2 regions of the Paenibacillus naphthalenovorans genome follow, and region 2 is predicted to be linked to the other one. Evidence: a T-box and tRNA genes for the amino acid it is inferred to sense, from the RefSeq annotation. Region 2 holds a T-box; the other holds one or more tRNA genes.
The links. A T-box is a leader RNA that pairs with one kind of tRNA and senses whether it is charged. The one in region 2 lies ahead of tyrS (tyrosine--tRNA ligase), so its partner is inferred to be a tRNA-Tyr.
Positions count from the first base shown of each region.

Region 1: it has a tRNA-Tyr gene. The T-box ahead of tyrS (tyrosine--tRNA ligase) is inferred to sense a tRNA for this amino acid. The anticodon was not compared.

Region 1 covers NZ_CP013652.1:4,083,392-4,086,793, forward strand. The annotation lists gene IJ22_RS20015 (gluconate 2-dehydrogenase subunit 3 family protein) at 1-155, shown strand, start outside; gene IJ22_RS20020 (GMC family oxidoreductase) at 152-1,720, shown strand; tRNA gene IJ22_RS20025 (tRNA-Lys) at 1,865-1,940, opposite strand; tRNA gene IJ22_RS20030 (tRNA-Tyr) at 1,949-2,034, opposite strand; tRNA gene IJ22_RS20035 (tRNA-Phe) at 2,049-2,124, opposite strand; tRNA gene IJ22_RS20040 (tRNA-Asp) at 2,288-2,364, opposite strand; tRNA gene IJ22_RS20045 (tRNA-Thr) at 2,377-2,452, opposite strand; tRNA gene IJ22_RS20050 (tRNA-Val) at 2,459-2,534, opposite strand; tRNA gene IJ22_RS20055 (tRNA-Met) at 2,582-2,658, opposite strand; tRNA gene IJ22_RS20060 (tRNA-Ser) at 2,671-2,758, opposite strand; rRNA gene IJ22_RS20065 (23S ribosomal RNA) at 2,835-3,402, opposite strand, start outside.
Region 2 covers NZ_CP013652.1:1,162,203-1,165,604, forward strand. The annotation lists gene IJ22_RS05595 (transglycosylase domain-containing protein) at 1-1,519, opposite strand, end outside; T-box leader at 1,705-2,004, shown strand; gene tyrS (tyrosine--tRNA ligase) at 2,054-3,310, shown strand; gene rpsD (30S ribosomal protein S4) at 3,370-3,402, opposite strand, start outside.

The sequences.
Region 1 (3,402 bases), 2.3 Mb from region 2:
TCCAGAAGCTGCTTTCCTTGAGCATAGAAGCCTATTATTCCCATCCGGAGATATGGTCGGAAATCGGATTTGGCGGACCGGCTTACCCTCGCGGCTACGCTCGTATGGAACATCTCGATCCCTGGGAGGCGAAGGAGGAGAAGAAAAAAGAATGAAGCGGAAATACGAAAACGAAACGGTGGACGTCGTCATTGTGGGTGCCGGCGCGGCGGGAGGGGTTCTGGCCAAGGAGCTCAGTGAAGCCGGAATGCGAATCGTAGTGCTGGATGCAGGGCCGTTTCGCGACCCGCAGCACGACTTTGCCAGCGATGAGTTGGCCATGAAGCAGCTGGGCTGGCAGGATACGCGCATTGTAGATGGTGCAGACCCGCTCCAGATGGGGCACAACAATTCCGGCAAAGGGGTAGGCGGAGGCACGGTGCATTTTACCGGCGTCTTCTTGCGGTTTCACGAGACAGACTTCAAGTCTAGGACGCTTGACGGCGTAGGAGAAGACTGGCCGATCGGATACGCGGATCTGGCGCCCTACTACGATAAAGTGGAAAAAGAAATCGCCGTATCGGGTCCGAAGTATTTCCCTTGGGGATCATTCCACGGCCCCTATCCGTACCCGGAGCGTGATCCGATCAGCCCGAACGCCCAATTGTTCGCTAAAGGCTGCGAGAAGCTAGGCATTCGCTGGGTGGTCAGCCCGCTCGCCATCCTGTCAGCGCCCTTTGAGGGCCGACCGCCCTGCATTAACCGCGGCTTCTGCACGCAGGGCTGCATGCCGAACGCCAAATTCAGCACACTGATCGTGCACATTCCAAAAGCCATACGGGCCGGAGCGGAGGTTCTTCCCGACTGTATGGTCACACAGGTTAACGTCGGTAAAGACGGCAGGGCGACCGGCGTCACCTTCGTTCATAACGGCAAGACCTATGAACAGCGGGCTAAATTGGTCATTATCTCCGCGTATGTCGTGGAAACCCCGAGGCTTTTGTTAAACTCGGCCAATGCGCAGTTCCCCAACGGGCTTGCGAACAGCAGCGGATGGGTGGGCAAAGCGTTCATGACGCACAGCAGCAATGACGTCTACGCGCGGTTCGATCACGATGTGCGGCTGTACAAAGGAACGCCGGTACTTGCGACGACGCAGGATTTCTATCATCTAACCGGGGGTGTCACGCGCGGCTACACGCTGCACGCCCGCGGAGTCAGGCCGCTGAGCTTTGCCCAGGGCATCTCCAAGTCGGGCGGCAGCCGCCCGGTCTGGGGCACACGTCTGCGTGAAGCGGTGCTCGACTATAACGCCTATGCGCGCATTACCATGGTCGGCGAAGTGCTGCCCGACCCCGGCAACACCGTCACCCTGAGCGAATGCAAGGACTCGAACGGCATGCCGCTGGCCAAAGTCACCTTCAGCTACGGCGATAACGACAAGCGGCTTATTGATCATGCCGTAAGTACAATGAAAGACATTCTTAAAGCCGCCGGCGGAAGGCCGGAATTCGTCGTGCCCGATACCGCCCATCTGATGGGCGGCTGCCGCATGGGGTCGGACCCGGAGAGCTCCGTGGTCAACTCCTACGGTCAGACGCATGACATTCCAAATTTGTTCATCTGTGATGCCAGTATCTTTGTTACCTCGGGTGCCGGCAATCCGACGAATACGGTCATGGCGTTGGCTTCCCGTACAGCCGACTACATTAAAGAAAAAGCCAACCTCAGGGAATTATAGCCCGTTCTCATGCCTATTGCTTGAAAATGTAAGGGGGAAGCGAATCGTTTGAATCGTCAGCGAAGAGGGTCGTGAGTCGTTGCAGTAACTTTTACAAAATGCAAAAAAGAGACCTTCTAAAGGTCTCTCTACGGTTTCACCAAATGGTGAGCCATGTAGGACTCGAACCTACGACACCCTGATTAAAAGTCAGGTGCTCTACCAACTGAGCTAATGGCTCTTATGAACTGGTGGAGGCTGATGGATTCGAACCACCGAACTCGTCAGAGAACAGATTTACAGTCTGCTGCGTTTGGCCACTTCGCTAAGCCTCCGGATTAAAAGCCTATGGTGGCTCGGGACGGAATCGAACCGCCGACACGAGGATTTTCAGTCCTCTGCTCTACCGACTGAGCTACCGAGCCTTATGTACTATAGCTTGTCATCTATAGATCAGGTCTAATCTTTGTAAATCATGGCGGAGCCGACGGGATACTCTCGTTTCACTCGAGACTGCGATGCAGTGCTAACGAGGTTAAAGCTCCGACGAACCCTAATGGGTTCTCATCCCTTACAGGATGTATATCATGGCGGAGCCGACGGGATTCGAACCCGCGGTCTCCTGCGTGACAGGCAGGCATGTTAGGCCTCTACACCACGGCTCCGCATCAGGATACTGGTGCCGCCGAGAGGACTTGAACCCCCAACCTACTGATTACAAGTCAGTTGCTCTACCAATTGAGCTACAGCGGCATATGATGGTGGAGGCTGACGGGATCGAACCGCCGACCCTCTGCTTGTAAGGCAGATGCTCTCCCAGCTGAGCTAAGCCTCCATCATTCGATAAACGCATATCGAACCTTTATAAATCAATTAAAAAAATGGTAGCGGCAGAGGGGATCGAACCCCCGACCTTACGGGTATGAACCGTACGCTCTAGCCAGCTGAGCTACGCCGCCACAGTTAGCCAACGGAGAGAGAGGGATTCGAACCCTCGCACCACTTACGCAGTCTAACCCCTTAGCAGAGGGTCCCCTTGAGCCACTTGGGTATCTCTCCAAGCTTGAACAAAACTCAAGACTTGCGCCCTGAAAACTGGATCGAAACCAAGCCGCTGATCATCTTCATGTGTTTTTTGGATAAGCCCTCGACCGATTAGTATTCGTCAGCTCCACACGTTGCCGTGCTTCCACCCCGAACCTATCTACCTCGTCGTCTACAAGGGGTCTTACATACTGGGAAATCTCATCTTGAGGGGGGCTTCACGCTTAGATGCTTTCAGCGCTTATCCCTTCCGTACTTGGCTATCCAGCCGTGCCTCTGGCGAGACAACTGGTACACCAGCGGTACGTCCATCCCGGTCCTCTCGTACTAAGGACAGCTCCTCTCAAATTTCCTGCGCCCGCGACAGATAGGGACCGAACTGTCTCACGACGTTCTGAACCCAGCTCGCGTACCGCTTTAATGGGCGAACAGCCCAACCCTTGGGACCTACTTCAGCCCCAGGATGCGATGAGCCGACATCGAGGTGCCAAACCTCCCCGTCGATGTGGACTCTTGGGGGAGATAAGCCTGTTATCCCCAGGGTAGCTTTTATCCGTTGAGCGATGGCCCTTCCATTCGGTACCACCGGATCACTAAGCCCGACTTTCGTCCCTGCTCGACCTGTTTGTCTCGCAGTCAAGCTCCCTTTTGCCTTTGCA
Region 2 (3,402 bases):
CGGCAAATTCCCATGCTTCCTTAATGCCGACAACGTCCAAAAACAGTTTGATCGCCGGAATGTTGTACGATTGGTCGAGAGCTCTTCTGGCAGTAATCAGCCCGCGATATTTGTTGTCCCAGTTTTCCGGGATGTGATAACCCCGGGTACCGTCCTTAAGGATGATCGGAGAGTCATCGATCACTGATGCGGGCTGAAGGCCTTTTTCCATGGCGGGCAAATAGGCGGCGATCGGCTTCATCGTGGACCCCGGCTGGCGGTAAGCTTGAGTGGCGTGATTCAACTGCTCTTTAAAGAAATCCCTGCCTTCCATCATGCCAAGAATCGCACCTGTCCTGCTTTCTATCATGACCGCTCCGATTTGTTCCATTCCTTTGACTTTATCGTCCGGTGAGAAGTTTTTCGGATCCTGAGCGATGTCACGCATCGAGTCGTAAATTTCTTTATCGATCGTTGTGTAAATATGATATCCGCCGCGCTTGAGCTGCGCCTGAATCTCTTTGAGCTCTTCGTTATAGAGCTCCGGATTTTCTTTCTGGTCCAAATCCGGGTGTTCTGCTTTCAGCAGCACTTTCGCGGCTTCCTTCTCCACCTCGATCATCAAATAAGGATAGGTGGAGTAAGCTTTCTTCACCCGTTCAGCGAGCGAGCCTTTCAAATCGAACTGAAGTGCCTCCTGATACTGCTGATCGTTTATTTTTCCTTCCTCCAACATTCGGCGGAGCACCAGCTGCTGGCGCTGCACCGCGCGTTTGAAGGCGGCGCCGTCGAACACCCCGCTGCTGTTGAAGGTGGAATAATTGCTCGGCTGCTGGGGAAGGCCAGCCAGAAATGCCGCTTGGGCAACATTCAGCTGGTTTAAGTCTTCAATGTTGAAAATCCCTTTCGCAGCCGCTTTGATCCCATATAGATTGTAGCCGGAAGAACCGTTGCCGTATGGAATTTTGTTCAAATAAGCGAGCAGAATCTGGTCCTTGGACATAATGCGTTCCATTCGCATCGCAAGCAGTATTTCCTTGGCCTTCCGGCTGTCGGCTTTATCTAATGACAGGTAAACGCGTCTGGCCAGCTGCTGGGTAATGGTGCTGCCACCGGTTTGGACGTCTTCATTCAGCAGCTTTTGGATAACGGCGCGCATCGTCCCTTTAACGTCAACCCCGTTATGTTCATAAAAATGATTATCTTCAATGGCGAATACGGCATCAATCACCAGTTGAGGAATTTCGTTCAAATTGGCCAAACGGCGGTCTTCCTCCGTACGGATTTGACCAACGAGCGTATTATCGCGAAAATAGACGAATCCGGTTTGTGCATCGTCTTGCATCTGGGCGACCATGGCTTCCTTGCTGCGGACGGGATCGTCCTTGACTAAAGCGGATACGTATCCGAACGCGGCCCCTCCCCCGAGAAATCCGGCGATCATTCCAACGATAAACATCCATTTGAAAGTGAGCAGCGTGTATTTACCGATGGACTGCAGAACCTCTTTATAGTTTTGAGGCTTTTGTTCCTTTTCCATAACTACGGTTTCCTCCCGATTGGAAAACATTACTTAAACATTATAGCATATAGAGTCAAGCCGAACAGCGGCATTAGGCTCTCAGGATCACTGTTCATGATGTTTGGCTTATGCCGCAAGCACAAACGGGGCCGTTTGACACCGATAGCAAACGTATGGTATAACTAAGCTTAATTGCATCAGATCCAAATGCGTTGAAGGACATCAGTAGGATAAGGAGACAAGCTTTCAGAGAGCCGGTGGACGGTGGAAACCGGTACTTAACCTTATACCGAATTACAGTCCGGAGCAGCGGAAGGGAACGCCCGATGGCCGTATCATACGGTATCAGGCCGGTAGCTTCCGATCGGGCAACCCCCGTTATCCTGCTGAAGTGAAAGCCAAGACTGGCGTTTATCTGTTTAGCAGCGGAATTCGCACTACAGGTTTCGTCTGTCTCGCTTTAATTAGGGTGGTACCGCGAGCTAAACCTTCTCGTCCCTTGAGGATGAGAAGGTTTTTTTGTATTTTTGATACTTGGGAGGAATGAAGCAAATGACAAAATGGGAACAACTGACTGCGGAACAGCAGAACGAAGTGAACCGCCAATTGGAAACCATCCGGCGCGGTGTGGTCGAAATCGTTCCGGAGGACGAATTAAAGCAAAAAATCATCGACTCGGTTGCTACGGGAAAACCGCTTAAAGTAAAGCTTGGACTGGATCCGTCCGCGCCGGATATTCATGTTGGGCATACGGTTGTGCTGCATAAGCTGCGCCAATTTCAAGAGCTTGGTCATCAGGTGCAGCTCATTATCGGTGACTTTACGGGCCGCATCGGGGATCCGACCGGGAAATCGGAAACGCGGAAGCAGTTGACGGAAGATGACGTGAAGCGCAACGCTTTGACGTACCAGAAGCAAATCTACAAAATTCTCGATCCGCAAAAAACGCAGCTCTTTTATAATTCCGAATGGCTCGGGCCGCTTACGTTTGCTGATGTCGTTCAACTGTCCGCCAAGGTGACCGTGGCGCGGATGCTTGAGCGGGATGACTTCTCCAAGCGCTATGCCGGAGGTTTGCCGATTCATATTCATGAGTTCTTTTATCCGCTCATGCAGGGCTATGACTCGGTTGCTTTGAAAAGCGATATCGAGCTCGGAGGAACCGACCAGAAATTCAATCTGCTGATGGGCCGAACGCTTCAGAAGGAATATGGCTTACCCGCTCAAATTGCGATTATGAATCCGCTGCTTGAAGGCCTTGACGGGGTACAGAAAATGAGCAAAAGCCTCGGCAACTATATCGGTATCGATGAAGAGCCGAACGAAATATACGGAAAGGCGATGTCTGTACCGGATGAATTGATGCTCAAATATTACGAGCTGGCCACGGATATTTCGAACGAGGAGCTGCTGCAGCTGCGTGAGGGTATCGCACAGGGCACGATCCATCCTCGCGACGCCAAAATGCGTCTGGCTCACATGTTCGTCCGCATGTATCACGGAGAGCAGGCGGCAGACGATGCACAGCAGCATTTTGTAACCGTATTTCAGCAGCGGGCGCTGCCGGACGATATTGAAGAGGTAACGCTTCCGCCTGAAGCGCTCGAGGGCGGGAAAATCCGGATCGCCAAGCTGCTTGTGACGCTGGGATTGCAAAGCTCAAACAGCGAAGCAAGACGGAGCGTACAGCAGGGCGCAGTGAAGGTGAACGAACGGAAGATCATTGACCCGAACGAGGAGCTGACGCCCGAAGGCGGCGAAATCGTACAGGTTGGCAAGCGTAAATTCGCCAAAATCAAGCTTGGCTGAAACAACAAAAAACCTTGGTTCTTCCGAAGAAGAGCCAAGGTTTTTTCGTATCGTTAAGATTAACGGCTGTAAAACTCGACGATTTGCTTTTC